2 regions of the Mesorhizobium sp. f-mel genome follow, and region 1 is predicted to be linked to the other one. Evidence: predicted binding sites of a transcription regulator. Region 1 holds the regulator's gene; the other holds the start of a gene.
What was found. The regulator PhoB, encoded in region 1, activates phosphate uptake and scavenging genes when phosphate is short. The targets are predictions, from matches to a motif close to TGTCATNNANCTGTCAT.
Positions count from the first base shown of each region.

Region 1 (11,170 bases):
AAATGCAGCTTGGTCGGGCCCTTCTCCATGCGCTGCACAATGCCGGCATTTCGGTTCTCTATCAGGATCGCGAGATGAGAACCGTCTGGGCCCGCAACATGCGCCCGCCATGGGCTTCCGATACCGCCGATAGCAACGGCATGCTGCCGCTGGCGCAGGCGGAACGCATCGGTGCCGCCAAACGCAACGTCGTCGCATCCGGCAATCCGGAACATCTTGAGCTCAGCATTCCCGCCGACGATGGCGTTCGCTGGTTCCAAATATGGGTAGACGCTGATCACGACGACGGCGGCGCCGTGCAGGGCGTCGTCACCACTATGGTCGAAACGACCGAGCAGAAACGCCGCGAGCAGACTCTGAAAACGCTGCTGCGCGAGGTCAGCCACCGCTCGAAGAACCTTTTGGCCATCATCCAGAGCATCGCCACCCAGACCAGCCGCTATTCGGATACGCTCAGTGATTTTCTGACACGCTTTCGCGGCCGGCTGCAGTCGCTTGCCTCATCCCAGGATCTGGTAACCTCGTCCAACTGGCGGGGAGCGGCACTGCGCGAACTGGTGTCCGGCCAGGTCGGCCGCTACGGAGCCGACCCCTTGCGCAGCCTGCGCTTCCAGGGTGCAAATCCATACCTCAACCCCAATGCCGCCCTGCATATAGGCTTGGCCATGCACGAACTTGCCGTCAACTCGGTCAGCTATGGCGCTCTGTCGCGAGCCGACGGATTCGTCGAGGTGACGGCCGATCTGACGGCTGCTTCCGCTGGCGAGACCGCACTATCGCTGACATGGGCCGAAGCCATCGGGGCCAACGACAATCAGCCCAGCGAGAAGCGTTTTGGCAGCGTCGCGCTCGAGCGGGTCGTGCCTGCGTCGTTGAACGGAACGGCGACGCTTGAAATCACCCGGGACCGCCTCGAGTATCGCCTTGTCGTTCCTCGCGGCAATTTCGAGACGGATTGACCGGACAACAGCCGAGCCAAAGAGGGCTGGGGCCAAGAGGGCTGAATACCGGCCGCGCCGGCCTTAACCACCTGTTCACCATAAAGTCCGAAGCTGTTCAGACACCGATCCGCATGACGTTTTCGATCGCAGTCTGCTGCGCAGTACGGGAGCAATGGCTTTGACGGTTGCCGACATCAACAGGCTGGAACAGGCCGCACGCGTTTCGATGGGCGGGTTTCAGGATCTCGAAGCATCCGCGATGCCGTCGCCCCGTGCTTCCCACCCGACCCCCGGCCTCGCCGCAATCGGGCTGGCTGCGGTAATCGTCCTGGCCGCCGCGTTCCAGTTGATCTAGAGCGTCGGACCCAAAGTGGCGGGCGGCTTGTGCTTGCCTCTGTTCTCCAATCAGTCGCGCCAGCCGGCATCGCAAGGAACTTTGACGAATATGGCCCGTTCTTATGGCGAGAGGATCCTCGCCATGGAACACATCGCTGCCGTGTTGCTTGTCATTGGCTGTTCTAACGCGATGACGGAATGTCGTGAACTGCCCGTATCGGTGGGTGTTTTCGAAACCGCTCAGGAATGCGCCGCCGAGCGTCCGTTTGCCTTGAGCGATGTGCAGGGTCAGGCTCCGCGCATAATTGCCAAATGCCTTTCCGTCGATCCGGCATTGGAGGATGATTACGACCAGATCGTCTGGAATGTGCGTCCGGACGGCACGCTCGACGCTTCCGTGGAGATTTCCGACCTCGAGGTTGCCTCGAACGGCGAGCGCCCCGAACCCGAAAAAGATTCTCTTAGCCAACAATGAAATCGAGCAGGCAAAACGCTTTTTCGCGTGATAAATGACGGCGGAACTACAGTGGGACAAAAGCGAGGAGTGACCCTATGCGGAAGATGATTATTGCCATGGTTGCCGTGGTCGCGGTCAGCGGCTGCAGCACCACCGAGCGGGATGTCGGCGTCGGCGCCGGTGTCGGCGCTCTGGCCGGCGGCCTGATTGACGGCGGCAAGGGTGCGCTGGTGGGCGCAGCCGTCGGTGCCGGTACCGGCCTGCTGGTGCGCAACCTGCGCAATGGCTATTGCCAGTACCGCGACAATCGTGGCCGTCTCTTTACAGCTCGCTGCTGATCCGCTTCAAAACGCACGAGGCATTAAAGCGGAGACCGGCTCGTCCGGTCTCTGTTACTTGCGCCTTCGAAAACGGTCGGTTTGCGGCAGCGTTTTCAGTCCGACAGTGGAATCCTGATTTCCACTCTCAATCCGCCATCGTGAAAATCGCGATTGATCGTACCGCGCAATTCGCGCGTCACGTTCAAATCGATCAGCTTGGTGCCAAAACCGGTTTTGGCAGGTGCTTCAAGCTTCTTCTGGCCGACTTCGCGCCAGTTGAGAACCAGCGTCCGGTCGCGCCAGCGGCCTTCGACCGACCAGTCGACCTTGAGCGCACCGACCGAGTTGCCGGCTTCGCCATATTTCAGCGCGTTGGTCGCCAGTTCATGAAAGGTCAGGCCGAGCGCCTGCGTCGTCGTCTCGTCGAGCAGCACCTCTGGCCCCGACAATATCCCCTCGGGAAGCTCCTTGCCGAATACCTGACCAAGCTCGATGCGCAAGAGATCGCCGAGGTCTGCCTTCTGCCAGCGCGAGCGCGTCAGCATGTCCTGGGATGCCGCCATCGCTTGGAGCCGGGCCGAAAAAGAGGACGAGAACTCGTGGACGTCGGTGGCGTGCGATGCCGTCTGGCGTGCGATCGCCAGCACCCGCGTGATCGAGTTCTTGATGCGGTGCTTCATCTCCTGCAGCATCAGATCTTTTTCGAGCAGGCTTTTTTCCGTCGTCTCATGAAGCAGCGAGACCGCGTCAAAGGCCCGCTCCTGATAGCGTGCCACCAGCGCGATGGTTCCAGCGAGCAGCAGCCCGAACAGGCCGAGCATCACCGGAATGGCGCGCGAGGAGGGTTGCGAGAAGGCGCTTGTCGGCCTGAACAGGACGGTCCATGGACGTCCGGCGATGGTGATCTCGCGAGAAACCACCAGCCTGTCACCGAAGACCGACGCCGGCGGCGTTTCCGACCGGAACAAAAGATGGTCGGCATCCACCTTGCCGTCATAGATTTCGATGTTCACCGGCAGCAGCGGCGTTCGGCTGAGCGCGGTCTGGAACAGATCGCGGGCGCGGAAGGCCGCATAAAGAAAGCCTGATGTCGAGGATCTGGTCGCATCGATGCCGTCCGGCGCAGTTTCGATGTTGAGCCGCACGAAAACCAGGAAACCGGTGAAGGTCTGCGCAGCACCTGTTTCCTGGCCTAGCTGCACGCGCCCGCTCGCGTGCTGCTGGTTGTCGGCCATCGCCCTTTCGATCGCCTCGCGCCGCACCGGTTCGGTGAACATGTCGTAGCCGATGCTGGATTGATTGGAAGGATCCAGCGGCTCGAACAGCGTAATGGGCGTACGCCATGGCAGCGTTGTCGTAGCCGGATAGATCGCATGGCTGGCGCCATAGTCGTGCAGGATGGCACGCTCGACCGCTGCCTCGTCGCCGGCTCTCACCAGCCGGAGAAAGCCGATACCGCGCAGGCCGGTAAAATTGTCGTTGATACCAAGCGCTTCGAAGAACGCCTTGAACTCGCCCCGCGAAATTCCACCATTGTGCGCCTCAAACAGCGCATGGGTCGATCGCAGCAGCGACAGATGCAGGTCGATGCGGCTATCGATCCGGTTGAGCGCATCGTCCGCAGTCGCCTCGAACTTGATGCGCGCCGCTTCCTGCGTGGCGAAATAGGCGAATCCCGCCATCGTCAGGCTGATCAGCGCGACGGCGATGAAAGCGACGATCGGAAAGAACTTCTTCAAATTGCTGCTGCGGCCCATGGTTCCCCATCTTATGGGCAAGTCCCTGCGTCAATACAATGGCGCGGCCAAACCATCATGACCGCTGGCACATCACATGACAGGTATTTAGCCGGCTTATTGAAGCTTCAGGCGGCGATCTTCAGCGCACCTGGCCCCGGAATGGCACCGGGCGGGCACTTGCCCAGGATGATCATGCCGAGCACCTCGTCCTGGGTTACGTCGCTGGTGCGCGCCGTGCCGACGACTCGACCATTCTTCATCACGCAGACACGGTCGGCAAGCTCGAACACATCGTGGATGTCGTGGCTGATCAGGAAGATGCCGATGCCGTCGGCCTTGAGCTGCATGACCAATTCGCCGACCTGCGCCGTTTCCTGCGGGCCCAGTGCCGCCGTCGGCTCATCCATGATAAGGATGCGGGCGTTGAACAGGATGGCGCGCGCGATAGCCACCGACTGCCGCTGGCCGCCCGAAAGCTTGGCCACCGGCTCCTTGAAGCGCTGGAAACGGGGATTGAGCCTGCCCATCACCTTGCGCGCCTCGGCCTCCATGGCGCCATCGTCGAGCGTGCCCCAGCCGGTCATCAGCTCGCGGCCGAGGAAGAGGTTGGCGGCGGCGTCGACATTGTCGGCGAGCGCGAGCGTCTGGTAGATCGTCTCGATGCCATACTTCTTGGCGTCGCGCGGATTGGAGATCGAAGCCTCCTCGCCATTGACGAAGACCTGGCCCGAGTCGCGCTTGTAAGCGCCGGACAGGATCTTGATCAGCGTCGACTTGCCGGCACCGTTGTGGCCAAGCAGCGCCACGACCTCGCCCGGGAAAAGGTCGATCGACGCATCGTCGACGGCGCGAATGCCGCCGAAGGCAATCGGTTGCGCATGTCGATCAGTGGCGTGGGAGCAGTTGTGTCAGCCATGATCGTTCCTCCCTATGGTTTTTGCTTGAGCATGATCTTGTCGAAAACCGGTATCCACTTTTTCGGGGTCATGCTTCAGACCCGCTTGCGGTAGACGGTGTCGAGCCAGACGGCGACGACCAGGACGGCGCCGACGACAACGCTCTGAAGCGGTGAATCGATGCCGAGCAACACCATGCCGGACTGCAACGACTGCATCAGAAGCGCGCCAAGCATGGCGCCGAGCACCGTGCCGGAGCCGCCGGCCAACGACGTGCCTCCAATGACCGCGGCCGCGATGACCAGCAACTCGTCCAGCGTACCCAGCGCATTAGTCGACGCATTGAGACGGGCCGAAGCAATCGCCGCGCTGATCGCGGCCAGAACGCCCATGATCATGAACACCTTCATAGTCACCCAGCGCGTGTTGATGCCGGCGAGTTCCGCCGCTTCCGGATTGCCGCCGATGGCAAAGACATATCGGCCGAAACGGGTGCGGCTGGTGATGAAAGTCATGACGATGCCCACAGTGACCGCGATCAGCACCGGTATGGCGATGCCATGGGCGATGAACAGCCCGCCTTCCGGGACGGTGATGCCGGTCCGCTGGGCGTACTGGCGAACGATGCCGATCGGCCAGGGATAGGAATTGGCGATCCAGACGGCGCCGAGAATGGCGGCGCAAGCGACAACACCAAGCAAGGTCTCCGCCCAGACGGGACGCAGCGGGAACTTGAACCGCTTGCGCTGCGACCGGCCGTTGTTCAGCATCAAGGCGACGGCCACACAGGCGAGAATGCCGACGATCCAACTTGCGGTTGCCCCGATGGAGCCACGCGGCCCGCCACCCATGAGCTGAAAGGTGGCGTCGAGCGGCGCGACGGTGCGCCCGCTCGTCATCAGCCACGCCATGCCGCGCCAGATCAGCAGGCCGCCCAGCGTCACGATGAAGGCCGGAACCTCGAGATAGGCGATAATGAAGCCCTGGAGCGCGCCGATCATGAGGCCGAGCACCACGCCGGCAGCCAGTGCGATGATCCATATCCAGGGATTTCCAAGCTGGAACCCCATGACTCGGATGAGGAATTCGGCCTGCGCGACGCCCATCACCATGCCGATCACGCCTTCGACGGAGCCGACCGAAAGATCGATGTTGCGCATCACGATGACCAGCACCATGCCGGTCGCCATGATCGCGACCGAGGAGGTCTGCACCGACAGGTTCCAGAGGTTGCGCGGCGTGAGGAAAAGCCCGCCCGACAGGAGGTGGATTCCAACCCAGATGACCAGCAGCGCGCCGACCATGCCGAGCATGCGTATGTCGAGCTCGGTTGCCTTGAGAAAGCGGCCGACCGGGCTGAGCTCGGATTCACGCGCCCGATCGGCGCCTGTATCGGCGGCCGGCGTGTTGGAAGTTGTGTCGGTCATGATGTCCTCCCACCGGGTTGCCGTCTGCCGCGGATGCCGGAAGCAGCTTGGAAGTTATCCGCGAGAAGCGGAAAAACAATTCTTTTTGAAAAAACGCCGCGGCGTGAAGCCGCGGCGTTTCAGGCTTCTTGCGAAGGCCGGATCAGTTGCAGACCGGGACCGTGCCCGCCGCCACGCCGGCGCAGACCTCTTCCTTCTTGATCCAGCCCGCGTCGATAACGGCGTTGAGATTGTCCTTGGTGACGGCAATCGGCGTCAGGAACAGCGACTTGACGATATTGCCGCCCGGCGTGGCGAAGTCCGTGACGCCGGCAATGTCTGTCATCTGCTTGCCGTCGGCCAGTTGCGAGGCGATCTCGGCGGCGTTCTTGCCGAGCTCGCGCGCGTCCTTCCACACCGATACGGTCTGTGTGCCGAGCGCGATGCGGTTCAGCGCGGCATGGTCGCCGTCCTGGCCCGACACCGGAACGGATCCGGCCAAGCCTTGCGCCGTCAGCGCCGCGACGACGCCACCAGCGGTGCCGTCATTGGCGGCAACCACCGCATCGACCTTGTTGTCGTTGGCGGTCAGGAACTGTTCCATGTTCTTCTGGGCGTTGGCGGGAAGCCAGCCGTCCGTATAGGCCTCGCCGACATTCTTGATCTTGCCGCTGTCGATGGCATCCTTGAGCACTTCCATGGAGCCGGCGAACAGGAAATCGGCATTCGGATCGGCGCCCGAGCCCTTGATGAAGACGTAATTGCCTTCCGGCGCCACCTTGAACACTTCACGGGCCTGCATGCGGCCGACTTCCTGGTTGTCGAAGGTCAAATAGAAGACGTCCTTGTTCTCGATCAGCCGGTCATAGCCGACAACCGGAATGCCTTCGTCCAGCGCCTTCTGCACCGCCGGCCCGATGGCCGAGGCATCCTGCGCAAGGATGATCAGCGCGTTGGCGCCCTGCGAGATCAGGCTCTCGACGTCGGTCAGCTGCTTGCCGGGATTGGACTGTGCATCGGCTGAAATATACTTGTCGCCGGCGGCCTCGATCGCCGACTTCATGGCGGCTTCGTCAGTCTTCCAGCGCTCTTCCTGGAAGTTCGACCACGAAACACCAATGACCTTGTCCTTCGCCTGTGCGACCGACGCGAGCGTCAGCGACATGGCGACCCCCGCCAGAATGGCGGCTGTGAATCTATTCATGATATTCCTCCCTGCGCCGCGTACGGCGCGACCAACTGGCCCCAAGGCCTGCACAAAAGCTCTTTTTTTCGAGCCTCGAAAAAATACTGATCCAACGCCGAAGCACTGTCAACATGAATTCTGATGGATTTTGGTGTCCTGCCGGCTTTTTTTCGAGCCTCGGAATAAACAATGACAGGTCCTTCTGCTTCTGCCAGTATTTGTCGGCCCGACGGCTTCCGATTCATGAGCGGCCGCGGCAATAGGAAGCAAAACAATGTCGGTTGGGATCCGCCATGACGATTTGCGCCGGCGCAACCGGGCGATGGTTATTTCGGCCGTACGCCGCGCAGGCCAGCCGTCGCGGACCGAGATCGCCGCAACCACCGGCCTCAGCCATTCGACCATATCGGCGATCTCTTCCGACCTGATCCACGAAGGCATCCTGGCCGAGAGCAAGGCGAGTGAGACCGTTTCGCTGAAACGTGGCCGGCCGCAGGTTGGCCTCAGCCTCAATCCGGAGGCCGCTGCGGTATTGGCCGTCGTGTTGTCGCTGAATTCCCTGTCGGTCGCTGTCATCGACTATGCCGGACAAGTGGTCGCCGAGGAACAGCGCCGGCTGGACACGCTGACCATGTCGCGCGACGAGCTGATCGACGAATGTGTCGCCATCGTCCGGCGCCGGCTCGAAGACCCCGACCTCGACGTCCAAAGCGTCGCCCGCATCGCGCTGGCGATCCAGGGTATTACCGATTCCCATGCGCGCGCCATGTTGTGGTCGCCGATCACGCCGCAGACGAACATCGCCTTCGCCGACATTCTGGAACGCGAGTTCGGCATCCCGGCCATCATGGAGAACGACTGCAACATGATGGCCGTGGCGCTGCGCTGGCGCGACCCGGATCGCTACCGCGACGATTTCATCGCCATCCTGCTCTCGCATGGCATCGGTATGGGGCTGGTGCTGAAGGGCGAGCTGTTCACCGGCACCCATTCCTCAGGCGGCGAATTCGGCCACATGATTCATCGGCCGGGCGGTGCGCTTTGCCGCTGCGGGCGGCGCGGTTGCGTCGAGGCTTATGCCGGCAACTACGCTATCTGGCGCAACGCAAGGCAATTGAGCGAGAACGCCGAGCCGGTCGCCGATGTCAGCGACGCCGAGATGCGGGCACTGGCGGCCCGGGCGCGCGAGACGGACGGACCGGAGCGCGAAGCCTACCGCAAGGCCGGCGAGGCGCTCGGCTTCGGGCTCGGCAGCCTGTTCGCGCTGATCGATCCGGCGCCGGTCGCCATGGTCGGTGCCAGCGCTGCCGCCTTCGACCTGATCGAGCCGGCCCTGCGCGAGGCGATCGCCCAGACCGCCGGCGGCCAGCATTCGGGTTCGATTTCCTTCGACACCGAGCCGAACGAACTGCCGCTGATCCGAGAAGGCTGCGCCATGCGGGCGCTGAGCTTCGTCGACCAGGAGATCTTCGCGCCGAGCATCCAGGCACGAGCCGGCCCGGTCGGAAAGAACGTGGCTTGAACTCGAAGGCAGGGATCCCCGGATCGCGACTTGGGGTGTGTTGAGATTCAGGTCAGGCCGAGTCGAGAATGGTGGGTTCCGAGAACCGGAGCGGAGCGTACTTTGGGTACGTGAGCACCGGAAGCCCAGGAAGCCGGCGTTCGCAGGCCGGCACCACCTGAATATCAGCACATCCCTAGTCTTCCCTGATCGCATAGCCCGCGCCGCGGATGGTGCGGATGACATCGGGCATGCGGCCGTTGTTGACCGCCTTGCGCAACCGGCCGACATGGACGTCCACCGTGCGCTCGTCGATGTAGATCGTCTCGCCCCAGACATTGTCGAGCAATTGGCTGCGCGAGAAGACCCGACCCGGGTGCCGCATCATGAATTCGAGCAGCCGGAATTCGGTCGGCCCGAGCCGGATCTCGCTCTTCTTGCGATAGACCCTGTGCGATTCGCGATCGAGCATGATGTCGCCGACCTTCAGCACGCTGGACAGTACTTCCGGCTTGGCGCGGCGCAGCAGCGCCTTGACCCTGGCCATGAATTCCGGTGTCGAGAACGGCTTGACCAGATAGTCGTCGGCCCCGGTGGAAAGGCCGCGCACCCGGTCGCTCTCCTCGCCGCGCGCGGTCAGCATGATGATCGGCAGCCGCTCGGTTTCGGGACGCACCCGAAGGCGCCGGCAAAGCTCGATGCCCGAAACCGCCGGCACCATCCAGTCGAGCACCAGAAGATCGGGCACGTTTTCCTGCAGCCGGATTTCGGCCTCATCGCCGCGCGTCACCACCTCGACCTGATAGCCTTCGGATTCCAGATTGTAGCGGAGGAGGACGCCCAGCGGCTCTTCATCCTCCACCACCATGATGCGCGGCGCGATCATCGGCCGGTCACTCCTGTCATGTCGCCGGCGCCGACATCGTCGTTTCGTCGAGCTTCGGGCGATCCGCCGGCAATTGCTGCCCGGTCACGACAAAGTAGGCGTTTTCGGCGATGTTGGTGACATGATCGCCGATACGCTCGAGATTCTTGGCGCAGAACAGCAGATGCGTGCAGGCGGTGATGTTGCGCGGATCCTCCATCATGTAGGTCAGGAGTTCGCGAAAAACCGCCGTATATTTCACGTCGATCTTCTGGTCGTCGGCGCGCAGTTCTTTCAACGCGCCGGCATTGCGCGACACATAGTGCTCGACCACCCCGCGGAGCTGCACAAGAACGAGATCCGCCATCGCGTCGATACCGTGCGACAGATTACGCGGCGTGGCGCTCTGCCCGACGGCGCTGACCCGTTTGGCTATGTTTTTGGCCAGGTCGCCGATGCGCTCGAGATCACCGGCCATGCGGATTGCGCCAACCACGGCGCGCAGATCTTGCGCCATCGGCTGCCGCTTGGCGATCAGCGTGATCGCGCTGTCGTCGAGTTCGCGCTGCCGCGCATCCATGATCGCGTCGTCCGAGACGACACGCTGCGCCATCGCATTGTCTGACGCAAGCAACGCGCGGATCGAGGCTGCGACCATCGCGGCGGCGAGCTCGTCCATGTCGCGGATCAGCCTGTCGATGCGGTCCAGTTCCTCGTCGAAAGACGCGACGGTGTGTTCACCCATGATACTGTCCTCGTGTTCGAAATTCGCCGCCGGACCGCTCAGCCGAACCGGCCGGTGATGTAGTCCTGGGTGCGCTTGTCGTCGGGATTGGTGAACATCTTGTCGGTCGCGCCCTCCTCGACAAGGTAGCCGAGATGGAACATCGCCGTGCGTTGCGACACGCGCGCTGCCTGCTGCATCGAGTGGGTTACGATGACGATCGTGTAGTTCTGGCGCAGTTCGTCGATCAGTTCCTCGACGCGGGCGGTGGCGATCGGATCCAGCGCCGAACAGGGCTCGTCCATCAGGATCACTTCCGGCGACACGGCGATAGCGCGCGCGATGCACAGGCGCTGCTGCTGTCCGCCGGAGAGACCGGTGCCCGACTCAAGCAGGCGATCCTTGACCTCGTTGAACAGACCGGCCTTCTTCAGGCTCGATTCAACGATGCCGTCCAACTCGGACTTGCTCCTGGCCAGGCCGTGAATGCGCGGACCGTAGGCGACGTTTTCATAGATCGACTTCGGAAACGGGTTCGGCTTCTGGAAAACCATGCCGACTCGAGCTCGCAACTCGACGACATCGATTTTCGGGTCGTAAACATCCTCGCCGTCGAGCGTTATCTTGCCGCTCACCCGCGCGATATCGATCGTGTCGTTCATTCGGTTCAGGCAACGCAGGAAGGTCGACTTGCCACAGCCCGATGGGCCGATCAACGCCGTCACCTGGTTTTCGCGGACATCGAGGTCCACGTCGAACAGAGCTCGCTTCTCGCCGTAATGAACAGAGACCTTTTCGC
Region 1 is NZ_JBSPTO010000005.1:197,253-208,422, forward strand. It holds gene ACWUKX_RS10185 (sensor histidine kinase) at 1-959, shown strand, start outside; gene ACWUKX_RS10190 (hypothetical protein) at 1,114-1,296, shown strand; gene ACWUKX_RS10195 (hypothetical protein) at 1,420-1,752, shown strand; gene ACWUKX_RS10200 (YMGG-like glycine zipper-containing protein) at 1,830-2,072, shown strand; gene ACWUKX_RS10205 (CHASE domain-containing protein) at 2,168-3,793, opposite strand; partial or broken gene ACWUKX_RS10210 (ATP-binding cassette domain-containing protein) at 3,919-4,709, opposite strand; gene ACWUKX_RS10215 (sugar ABC transporter permease) at 4,785-6,116, opposite strand; gene xylF (D-xylose ABC transporter substrate-binding protein) at 6,259-7,299, opposite strand; gene ACWUKX_RS10225 (ROK family protein) at 7,556-8,803, shown strand; gene phoB (phosphate regulon transcriptional regulator PhoB) at 8,979-9,668, opposite strand; gene phoU (phosphate signaling complex protein PhoU) at 9,685-10,392, opposite strand; gene pstB (phosphate ABC transporter ATP-binding protein PstB) at 10,431-11,170, opposite strand, start outside.

Region 2 (11,170 bases), on a different contig from region 1:
AACGAGTCCGAGGCTGCGAAGAGCTTGCCGGCAGTGTCGCCGGCCGCGAGCGCCGAAAGCGCACCCCAGCCGAGCGGCGTGCCGTCTGCCGTGAGCTTTGCCGTGATCATCGGGTAAGTGGCGGGACCCTCGGAGCGCTCGTAGATCATCACGTGCGAGCGGGCGAGCCCGTCCTCGACCAGGTCGGCCTCGTTGGCGGTGACCAGGAGATTGCGCGACGGGATCGCGACCAGCCCTTCCGGGCCGATGCCGGACGGCAGGATCTGGACAAACTGAGGCTCCGCACCCGTGTCCTTGTAGACGCCGACAACGGAGCCACGCTCCGAAGCGACGAAAATCAGTCTGTCTTCGCCGAAGGCGCCGGTATCCAGACCTTCCGGCTCGACGCCCTTCTTGTTGCGGGCGTCGGGATAATGGCCGGCATTGGCGACCTGGTACTCGAAGGACGGACCGGATTCGTAGAGAACCTCGCCCTTCTTGCTGAAGATCGTGAAGCCGCGCGAACCGCCCTTGTAGTCGCCTTCGTTGGCGACGACGAGACGGTCATTGTCGAGCCATTTCACGGCGTCGGGTTCGCGCGCGACGTCTTCCATTTTGCCATCGAAAGAGAAGGCGCCGTTCTTCTTGGTGTCGATCTTGTCCAGCGTGACGGAGCCTGCCGAGAAGTGCGTGACGATCGCGCCGGTTTCGGCGTTGACGATGGCGATATGGTTATTCTCCTGCAGCGTGACCGCAACCTCGCCGGCCTCGTTGAAAGCCACGAATTCCGGCTCCGGATCTTCCGCCGCGACTTCGGCAATGCCCGCCAGGTTGACGCTCTTCATCGTCGCGCAATCAGGCTGGCCTTCGGTCATCGTGAAAATCTTGAGGTCGCCCGCCGGTATCTGCGGAATTTCTCCGTCGTTCAGCTCCTCGTCGCGCTCGTTCTCGATGGCGATGGCCAGGAACTTGCCGTCCTTGCTGAACGCCAGCGAGTCCGGCTGGCCGCCGAGGTCGCAGGTGCCTTCGATCGCCTTGGAGGCAAGGTTGATGACGGTGAGGTTGCCCGAAGGCTTGGCTTTGCTCTTCGACGTGTTGACGCCGGCCAGCACCTTCCCGCCAATGACCACGACCGACGTCGGCTCGCCCTCGATCTTGACGATGCCGCCGGCCTTGGGCGCCTTGGGGTCGGTGATGTCGATGAAGCCGACCGCGCCGAGCGGGCTGTCGGAATAGACCAGCGTCATGCCGTCTTCGGTCGCCCTGATGATCTCGGACGAAGTCGGCGTGGTCTGCTCGACGTCCGCCGGGAGGTTTCCGGCGACGGCGAAGCTCGCGACCCGGTTGAACATCATGTCGGCATGGGCCGGCAGCGAAACGGAGGCAGCAAGCGCTGCCGTCAGGACGAAAAGCGCGGAATGGCGGGGCACGGGTGGCGTCTCCTGTTCGATGGAAGCCACCTGCTTTGGGGGAACGACATTTCAAAGCGATGACGGATCCATGACAGTTCTGAGACAGCGGCTTTCTGCGGCCGCGATCAGCACCCCGCAGGTGCGAGCAGCAAGAAGGAACCCCTACTCCGCCTCGGCCACCATCTGCCGCCCACCAACCCAGTTCCGCCAGGCTCTCTCGTCGCCGTGGAAGACGTTGAGGTCGATGCGGCCTCTCACGCCGTGCGACAGGCCGGAGCCGGAATACTGCCAGAACACCCATTTGCGGCCGGGATAGACCTTTGACGGGTGCTGTGCCACCGCGCGCAGCCAGAACGGATAGTCGGGGAAAGCGCCTCTGAGATTGTCTCGGTAGAAATCGGGCGCGGTGTAGATGACGGGCCGCTGGCCGTAGTGGCGCTCGAGCTTGTCCATGAACACCTGCATCTTCTCCAGCACCTTTTGCCGCGACGGCCGCCGCTTGCAGCTGGATTCGCCGTTCCACTCGACATCGATCACCGGCGGCAAGGCGCCCTCGACCCTCGGCACGTTGCGGATGAACCAGTCGGCCTGCTCGCCTGCCGTACGGCACCAGTAGAAGAAATGGTAGGCGCCGCGCTTGAGGCCGGCGGCGTCGGCATTGCGCCAGTTCTTCATGAACATCGGATCAAGATGATCGCCGCCATCGGTCGCCTTGATGTAGGCGAAGTTCGCGCCCTGCGCGCGCAGCTTTGCCCAGTTCACGTTGCCCTGCCAACGTGAAACGTCAACGCCGTGAACGGCGAGGTGCCTGGGCGAGGCCTTGCCGAAATTGATCGGCTTGGCGTCACGAAAACGGTAGCGCTGGACCGGCTCGGCGAGGATCGGTGCTGCTCGTGCCAGCCGCTTCGGCGCCACCAGGGCAATCGGCTCGACGGGTGGTTCGATGCTGTCGGCAGGCTCTGGAGTGGCCATCGCCACAGTCTGCTCCGTCGCCTCTTCCTGCTCAAAGTCGGGTGCGGCATCGGCCGCACCGACCGACGCCACCGGCGCGGGCGGCCGCACAACGGAGCTGGTCGTCTCGCTGGACGGCACTTGCAGCGCGTCGATGCCGGACGTGGATGTGCAGCCGGCAAGGCAAAGTGACGCGATCGAGAAGATGACGACGCCTGATAACCGCATCTGGACCTGTACGCAGAACACAACAGACCGAGGGCAAGACAACGCCGCCGGACAACCGATCCAGATTACTAACGAGAAATTGCCAACAAAGTTTGAATCAAATTGTTAGGACGAGAGCTGGGCAAACAGAATACATGGCGCCCGCTTTATAACCGTAGCGGTGAGAGCTTGGAAACACGGCAGGACGGAGACGGCGCGAAGGATCGCCGACGCCTGCAGGCCCGCTGCCTAGCCGCACAGCCATAACTTGTGGCAGCTCTCGGCTACCATGTGAGCGGGCGGTATGAAGCGGTCGGTGACGGGACGATCGTTGACGACCGGTGCATCATCCCGGCGAACCTTTTCTTCAAGCAGCGAGCGAAGCTCGGCCGGCTGTACGCGGTCACGCTCCATCACGAGCTTGACCATCGGATCGCTCAAAAGCTCATCCAAGGTATTGATTCTGTCTTTCATCCGTCGCCTCCTCGACTGCCGACCCGCACGTAATAGATAGGCAGCAATGATGGCTCGCCAATGACGCTTTGCCGGCTATCTCGTGTCCCGGATGAAAAAATTGGGCACGCTTTGCGCTCAGTTCGCCTGTGCTTCAGTTCGGGGGTGGCGCGCCTTCATATTGCGGCAGGCCGTCGTCAAGCTGCACCCAGGGCTGCTTCGAGGCGGTCCACATATGCATCTGCGGCTTGAATACCGAAGGGGCGTCGAGCGAGCCTGAGGTCACGCCGATGATGCCGGCGGAGTCGCGCCGGGAAAACATCGTCGTGCCGCAGCCCGGGCAGAAGCCGCGCTTGAGATCGGGCGAGGAATTCACCGTCGCCACCGGCCCGTCGATGGTCACGTCGTCGATGCGGAACAGCACGCGTGCGTTGAAGGCCGCGCCCAGCGCCTTCTGGCAGAGCCGGCAATGGCAGACCCGCTCGTTGATCGGCGTGGCATCGGTGCGGTAACGCACCGCGCCGCACAGGCAGCCACCCTGATATTTCGCCATTACCTGCGCCCCTCTTTCTGAAGATTGTCGGCAAGGTAGCTGCCGGCACAGCAGCGTCAATTAAAAAGCCTTGATAGGGCCATCTATGGCTGTGATGCGGGAGATGCCATTGGCCCCCACGACGTGTGTCGGGATTGCCAAGGCTTATAGCCGGCTTCAGAGGGATAAGCCTGCCCGGCCATCTCGCAGGAGATGGGCCGGGCAGGCCGTTGTCAGGTGGTTATTCGCTGATGACCTCGTCCCAGGTCTTGACCTTGGTCTCGCGATTGAGGAAGGGCAGAGTGACTGCTGTCAGTTCCGGCGCGAAGAACACGTCATAATGGGTGCGGTTCGGCAGGATGGCCAGCCGGTTCTGCGAAAGGTTCTCGCGCATCCAGCCGGCATCCTTCAGTCCGCCGCCGAGCATCTGATAGAATTTGATCTCATGCTCGGGCCGGTACATGTCGCTGTCGCCAAAAACCAGCATGACCGGCATCTTCAGCTTGGGTACGTCGGCGGAGTAGTCGTAGTCCTTGCGCATATGGGCGCCTAGTTGATCGAGCAGCTTCGGAAAGTCCTGCGGATGCGGCGCGACCGCCACGTAGGACTTGTACATCGGCGTGTCTTTCATCATGTCGGCCATCGCCGCGCCGACCTGCGCCTGCTGGGCGCGCATGTCGGCATAGAAGCCGTCCGAGGCATAGCCGGCCGACACCAGGACCAGCCGGCGCACCGCTTCGGGATGCTGGACGGCCATGCGGAAGGCGACGCCGCCGCCCAGCGAATAACCCATGACATCGACCTGCTCGTAGCCGAGCGCCTTGACGATCGCCGCCATGTCGTCGCCCATCGCCTTCAGGCTGAGCGGCCGGTCGCCGAGCGCGGTGCGGCCGTGACCGTGCAGGTCGACGCCGATGACGGTGCGGTTTTCGGCAAACTTCGGCAGGATCGGCGCGAACATGTCGGTGGTGCCGAGACCACCATGCAGGAGAAGCAGCGGCTCGCCCTGGCCATAGACGGCGTAATAGTAGTTCAGGCCGTTGATCGGCAGCAGGCCGGATTTCGCCGGCTTCGGCATTGCTTTCGTTTCAGTGGTCATGACGGGCTTTGCTTCCTCGGCTTTGGTGGAGCCCGGCGCGGCGAAGAGCGCTGCAGCCGAGGCGAAAATGGCGAAAAACATCGCTCTGGACATGTCGGTCTCCTTCCGTCCCGCTGATATCAAAGCCGCTTGGCGACTTCTTCGAGCTGGTCGGCGCACTGGCCCCAGCCCTCGTGAAAGCCCATCTTCTCGTGCTCTTCGCGATCGGCGACGGACCAATGCGCAACCCGGGCGATGTAGCGGGTCTTGCCCTCGCCCTCATCCTCGAAGGTCAGCACGAGCGTCATGAACGGTTTTTCGGACGGCTCCCACGCCTTCGTATAGGCGTCGGTGAGAACGATCTTCTTGCCCGGCACGACTTCGAGGAAGATGCCGGGGTTCGGGAATTCGTTGCCGTCGGGTCCCGCCATGACGACCAGGCTGGAGCCGCCGCTGCGCACATCCATTTCGGCGCGCGGCGTCGTCCACGGCTTTGGCGCGAACCATTGCGTCACGAGCTTCGGCTCGGTCCAGCAGCGATAAACGTTCTCGCGCGGCGCATCGATGATGCGGGCAAGAACCAGTTCGCGGTCGGAGCTGGGGGCGATGTCGAGCTTGGTGGTCATAATGGTCTCCTCACTTGCAAAAGAGTTGGCTTGAATGCCGGTTTCCGTCTCAAGGACGAGCGGGCAACGCGCAGCCCGACAGCGTCCCGCGAAAATTTCGCCAGGCCGATTCCGGCGAACGCCGAAGGAGAGCTTAGTGGCGCTTGGCTTGCACCAGATAGGCGTCGATATCGGTCTCGCCGAGCCACTTCGCCGCTTCCAGCCGATGCAGGCCTTCGACCAGGACATGGCGCTTGCCGTCGTGGCGCACCTGGATCGGGGTCTTCATGCCGTTTTCCAGAATGTCTTCGGCCAGATGCCGGACGGTCTCGGGATGCAGTGTCTTCCTGCGCGCGGTCGGCACGTAGATGTCGTCCACCTTGACCTTTTGCACTCTCAGCATGTCGGCTCCCGTGGCGAAAAACGCCACCCTTTGTGATAGTCGGTTTGGAAGGCAAGGCCAAGGCCGACTGTGAGCTATCGCTGGCCCGATCGTTTCCAATTGACGGTTGGCCGGCAGATGGTCGAAATGACGCGTTCGACCCTTCACAGGCGTTCATGACCAAGCTTCCTACCGAATTCCCCGATTTCGGACTGACGCCCCACCAGCGCCGGCAAGCCGTGCGCGGCCACTATTACGAGTGGCCGGGCATGGATGGCGAACGCGGCGAGATCTGGTGCTACAGCGACCGTTTTTCATACCGCCGGGACGAGACGGTGGTGCTGCATGTCAGCTCGACGGCCTCCAGCTTCAGCATGTCGATCGTCCGCGACGGCGGCACCGAAACGAAAATGTTCGACAAGGCTGGGATCGCGGCGCGCTGGCAGGATACACCCGACCAATGTTCGGTCGTGGGCTGCGGCTGGGGCGCTTCGTTTGAATTCCGGGTCGGCGACGACTGGCCGTCCGGAGCCTACCGCATCACGCTGACGGCGGACGGCCGCGACGGCAAACCGATCCGCTGCCAGCATCTTTTCATCGTTAGCCCGCAGCCCGGCAAGAAACGCGGTCGTGTGCTGCAGGTTGCAGCCACCGGCACCTGGCTTGCCTACAACACGTGGGGTGGCTCCAATCATTACGAAGGCATCACCGGCCCGAACCGCGACCAGTATGCCTCAATAGTCTCGACGCAGCGGCCATGGTGCCGCGGTTTTGTTGTTCTGCCGAACGTGGCACCGCGCGTGCCGCTCGAGGTCGCCGTGCCGCCCAAGACCGTGCCGCGCTATCCGCATATGGAATGGGCCTTCGCCACCGGCCATTCGAAGAAATACGCCTCGTCCGGCTGGGCAAGCTATGACAGCCACTTCTTTCGTTTTGCCGAGCGTGCCGGCTATGGGGTCGATCTCGCCAGTCAGCACGAATTGCATTTTTCGCCCGAAATCCTCGACGGCTATGACTGCGTCGTCTTCGTCGGCCATGACGAATACTGGACCTGGGAGATGCGCGACACTGTCGACGCCTATGTCGAGCGCGGCGGCCATGCCGCACGCTTCGCCGGCAATTTCATGTGGCAGACCAGGTTGGAGGACGAGGGTCGCCGGCAAGTCTGTTACAAATACCGCGCCCGCGCCGAGGACCCGGCCTATCGGGGCGGCGACGTGACCCGCGCCACGAACTCCTGGGAAGCACCTGAGATTGGCCGGCCGGGCGCCTCGACTTTCGGGCTCAATGCGACGAGGGGCCTCTACGCCGGCTGGGGCGGTTGCGCGCCGCGCGGCGTGCGCGGCTTTCCGGTCTACCGGCCGGAGCATTGGGCGTTCGCCGGCACAGGCATCTACTACGGCGACCTGCTCGGCGCCGACAGCCATGTCTATGGCTATGAGGTCGACGGGCTCGACCACGAGATCCGAGGCGGACTGCCCTACCCGACGCCCAACAGCGGCGCACCGGACGGGCTGCAAATTCTCGCGGTCGGCATGGCTGCCCAAGTCGAGGAGAGCGCCGATATTCCGTTCGAAGACCAGTTCCTCGGCGACGAGGACGGACGCTTCACCGCCGAAACGCTGTTCGGCGAGGCGAGCGACGCCAATCTCGACAAGGTCAAGCGCGGCAACGGCATGATCGTCAATTTCCCGCGCGGCAAGGGCGAGGTGTTCCACGCCGGAAGCTGCGAATGGGTCGCCGGCCTGCTAAGGCAGGACCCGATGGTCGAGCTCGTCACCAAGAATGTTCTCGACTGCTATCTCGGAAAGTCCTGACATGCTGAAGTCCCAGACCCCTGCCCCGGACACCGAGACGCGCCCGCCATCGCATCTGTTCTATCTGTCCAGTCTGCGCCGGCCGCTGGTCGACCGCGCCGAAGGCATCTACATCTGGACGCAGGATGGCCGCCGCTTCATCGACGGATCGAGCGGACCGATGGTCGCCAATATCGGTCATTCCAACCGCAACGTGCTCGATGCGATGAAGCGGCAGATGGACCGCGCAACCTTCGCCTACCGGCTGCATTTCGAGAACGAGCCGGCCGAGGAGCTCGCGCGGCTATTGGCTGCCAAACTCCCAGAAGGCATGGACCGCATTTTTTTCGTCTCGGGCGGCTCGGAGGCGACGGAATCCTGCATCAAGCTCGCGCGGCAGTGGGCAGTGGCGACAGGCCAGCCCAAGCGCTGGAAGGTGATCACCCGATTTCCCTCCTATCATGGCGGCACGCTTGGTTCGCTATCCGTCACCGGCGACGACGCCTTGGCCGAAACCTTCATACCGATGATGCAGGTCATGCCGACCGTGCCGGCGCCGGCCGCCTGGCGCGACCGCGACAATCTCTCGATGGAGCAGCGCGGCATCCGCTACGCCGACATGCTGGAGGAGAAGATCCTCGCCGAAGGGCCGGAAAGCGTGCTCGCCTTCATCATGGAGCCGGTCGGCGGCGCTGCCACCGCGGCGCTGGTCGCGCCGGACAGCTATTATCCGCGCATCCGCGAAATCTGCGACCGCTACAGCATCCTGCTCATCCATGATGAAGTGATGAGCGGTGCCGGCCGCACCGGAAAATTCCTCGGTGGCGACCATTGGAACTGCAAGCCCGACATCGTCGCTCTGTCGAAGGGGCTGGGCTCGGGCTATGCGCCGCTCGGCGCGCTGGCGGCACCGATGCGGCTGGTGCAGCCGCTGCTCGCCTCCGGCGGCTTCCAGCACGGCCATACCTATGCCGGCAATCCGCTCGCCTGCGCCGCCGGGCTCGCCGTGCTTAGCGAGATGGATCGTCTCGGCCTGATCGCCAATGCAGCTGACATGGGCGATCTTTTGATGGCCGAGCTGAAGGGGTTGGCCAAGCGGTTTCCGTTCATCGCCGACGTGCGCGGCAAGGGCCTGCTCCTAGGTGCCGAGATGGTCGCCGACCCCGATACGCTGGGGCCGATCGCACCGGCGAAGAAGGCCACCCAGCGGCTGCTCGACCTCGCCTATGAGCGCGGCCTGATCATCTATGGGCGAAAGGTCAAGGGCGGCTTCGACGGCGACAATTTCATGGTGGCACCGCCGATGATCGTTACCAAGGAACAGGTCGGCGAAATCGTCGCCATCATCGGCGACTCGCTGCAAGTGCTGGCCGGCGAGCTCGACCTGCCGGTCGAAGGTTGAAAATGGCGCCGCGAAAAGTCATCGTCACCTGCGCCGTCACCGGGTCGGTGCACACGCCGTCAATGTCGCCGCACCTGCCGGTGACGCCGGACCAGATCGCCGCAGAGGCTATTGCCGCCGCCGAAGCCGGCGCCTCGATCTTGCATCTTCACGCCCGCGATCCCAGTGACGGGCGGCCGACCGCCGATCCTGATGTGTTCATGCAGTTCCTGCCGCGCATCAAGCAGGCGACATCAGCGGTGATCAACATCACCACCGGCGGCTCGTCGCTGATGACGCTCGACCAGCGGCTGGCCGCACCGCTCAGGGCCGAGCCCGAAATGTGCTCGCTCAATATGGGCTCGATGAATTTCGCGCTGTTCCCGATGCTCGACCGGCCAAGGGAGTGGCATCACGAGTGGGAGCCCAAGCTGCTTGAAGCGACACGTGACACGATCTTCAAGAACACCTTTGCTGACATGGAGACCGTGCTCGAAAGACTTGGAAAGGGCTGCGGCACACGCTTCGAATTCGAATGCTATGATGTCGGCCACCTCTATTCTTTAGCGCATTTTCGAGACCGGGGGCTGGTGTCAGGACCTCTGTTCATCCAGTTCGTGTTCGGCATATTGGGCGGTATCGGCGCCGATCCCGACAATTTGGTCCATATGAAGCGTATCGCCGACAAACTGTTCGGCGACAGCTATCAGTTTTCGGTGCTGGCCGCCGGCCGCCACCAGATGCCGATGATCTCGATTGCGGCAGCGATGGGCGGCAATGTCCGCGTTGGGCTGGAGGATAGCCTCTACGACGGCCGCCAGCTGGCAAAGTCCAATGCCGACCAGGTGCGCCGTATCCGCAGCGTGCTCGACGGGCTTTCGCTGGACGTCGCCACGCCCACCGAGGCGCGGAAGATGCTGGCGCTCAAGGGCGGCGATAGGGTGGCATTCTGAGATGCGGCCGTGATCAACCCAGCGTCAAAAGACATTCGCATCCGGCCCGGTACCGTCGAGGATGTCGAAACCATCCATGCTGCGATCCTGCGGCTTGGCGCCCATATCGGCGCGCCCGAGGAAATCACTTCTACGGCCGACGACCTTCGCACCTACGGCTTTGGCGAAAACCCTGCCTTCTCGACGCTGATTGCGGAAGTCGGCGGCGAGTTCGCCGGCCTATGCCTGCATTTCCCGATCTTCTCGACCTGGATGGGCCGGCCCGGCATCTATGTGCAGGACCTCTATGTCGAGGATCGGTTTCGCGGCCGCAGGATCGGCGAACGCCTGCTGCGCCGTGCCGCGCGAGAATGCCGGGAGGACGGCGGCGTCTACCTCAGACTGTCCGTCGACACCGACAATGAAACCGCCAAAGCCTTTTACGAAAGACTGGGCATTGCCTGGTCGAGCTACGAGCAGGTGCAGAAGATCGCCGGCGACGCGTTCTTTGCCTTCGCCGATGCACCCGATGATGAGGAGCCAAGATGAAAGCCTTCTATGCCGAAGAACAGAAGCGCCATGATCCCAAGGCATTCCTCTCCAGCGGTGCGCAGAAACCCAATCCGGAAAAGCCGGAACGCGTCGAACGGCTGCTCGCCGGCGCAAGGGCCGCCGGCTGCACGATCGAACGGCCGAGAGATCACGGGCCAGGACCGGTTGCGGCGGTGCATACGCCCGAATATCTCGATTTTCTCGAGCACATCTTTGTGCGCTGGCAGCGCATCGAAGGCGCTTCGGCAGAAGTGATCCCCAACATCCATCCGATCGCGCGGGGCGGCTCCTATCCGGCCTCAGCGGTCGGCCAGGCCGGCTATCACATGGCCGACACCGCTTGCCCGATCTCAAGCGAGACCTGGCAGAGTGCGCTGTGGAGCGCCTGGAGCGCGGTCGAGGCCGCTGAGGCCGTGATGTCAGGCGCACCGGCTGCCTATGCGCTCTGCCGTCCGCCCGGCCACCACGCCTTTGCCGATGTCGCCGGCGGCTTCTGTTTCATCAACAATTCAGCGGTCGCGGCACAGACGCTCCGCAAGAATGCGGCGCGGGTGGCAATCCTCGACGTCGATCTGCATCACGGCAACGGCACGCAAGGCATTTTCTATGCGCGACCGGACGTGCTCACCGTCTCGCTGCATGCCGATCCGGTGCGCTTCTACCCGTTCTTCTGGGGTCATGCCGACGAACGTGGCGAAGGGGCCGGCCTCGGCTACAATTTCAACCTGCCGCTGGCGCGCAAATCCGGCGACGCCGCATTCCTCGACGCGCTGGATGTGGCTTTCCAGCGTATCCGCGCCTTTGCGCCGGAAGCGCTTGTCGTGGCGCTCGGCCTCGACGCCTTCGAAGGCGATCCGTTCGGCGGACTGTCGGTAACGACACCGGGCTTCTCGCGCATCGGCGAGGCTAT
Region 2 is NZ_JBSPTO010000004.1:205,792-216,961, reverse strand. It holds gene ACWUKX_RS08680 (esterase-like activity of phytase family protein) at 1-1,409, opposite strand, end outside; gene ACWUKX_RS08675 (glycoside hydrolase family 25 protein) at 1,554-2,570, opposite strand; gene ACWUKX_RS08670 (hypothetical protein) at 2,799-3,023, opposite strand; gene ACWUKX_RS08665 (GFA family protein) at 3,157-3,555, opposite strand; gene ACWUKX_RS08660 (alpha/beta fold hydrolase) at 3,776-4,726, opposite strand; gene ACWUKX_RS08655 (SRPBCC family protein) at 4,753-5,238, opposite strand; gene ACWUKX_RS08650 (ParB N-terminal domain-containing protein) at 5,372-5,620, opposite strand; gene ACWUKX_RS08645 (N,N-dimethylformamidase beta subunit family domain-containing protein) at 5,776-7,416, shown strand; gene ACWUKX_RS08640 (aminotransferase family protein) at 7,418-8,797, shown strand; gene ACWUKX_RS08635 (3-keto-5-aminohexanoate cleavage protein) at 8,800-9,729, shown strand; gene ACWUKX_RS08630 (N-acetyltransferase family protein) at 9,742-10,257, shown strand; gene ACWUKX_RS08625 (histone deacetylase family protein) at 10,254-11,170, shown strand, end outside.
Region 2: a site for PhoB is predicted at 1,469-1,485, ahead of ACWUKX_RS08680 (esterase-like activity of phytase family protein). Genes of this name have one in related genera too.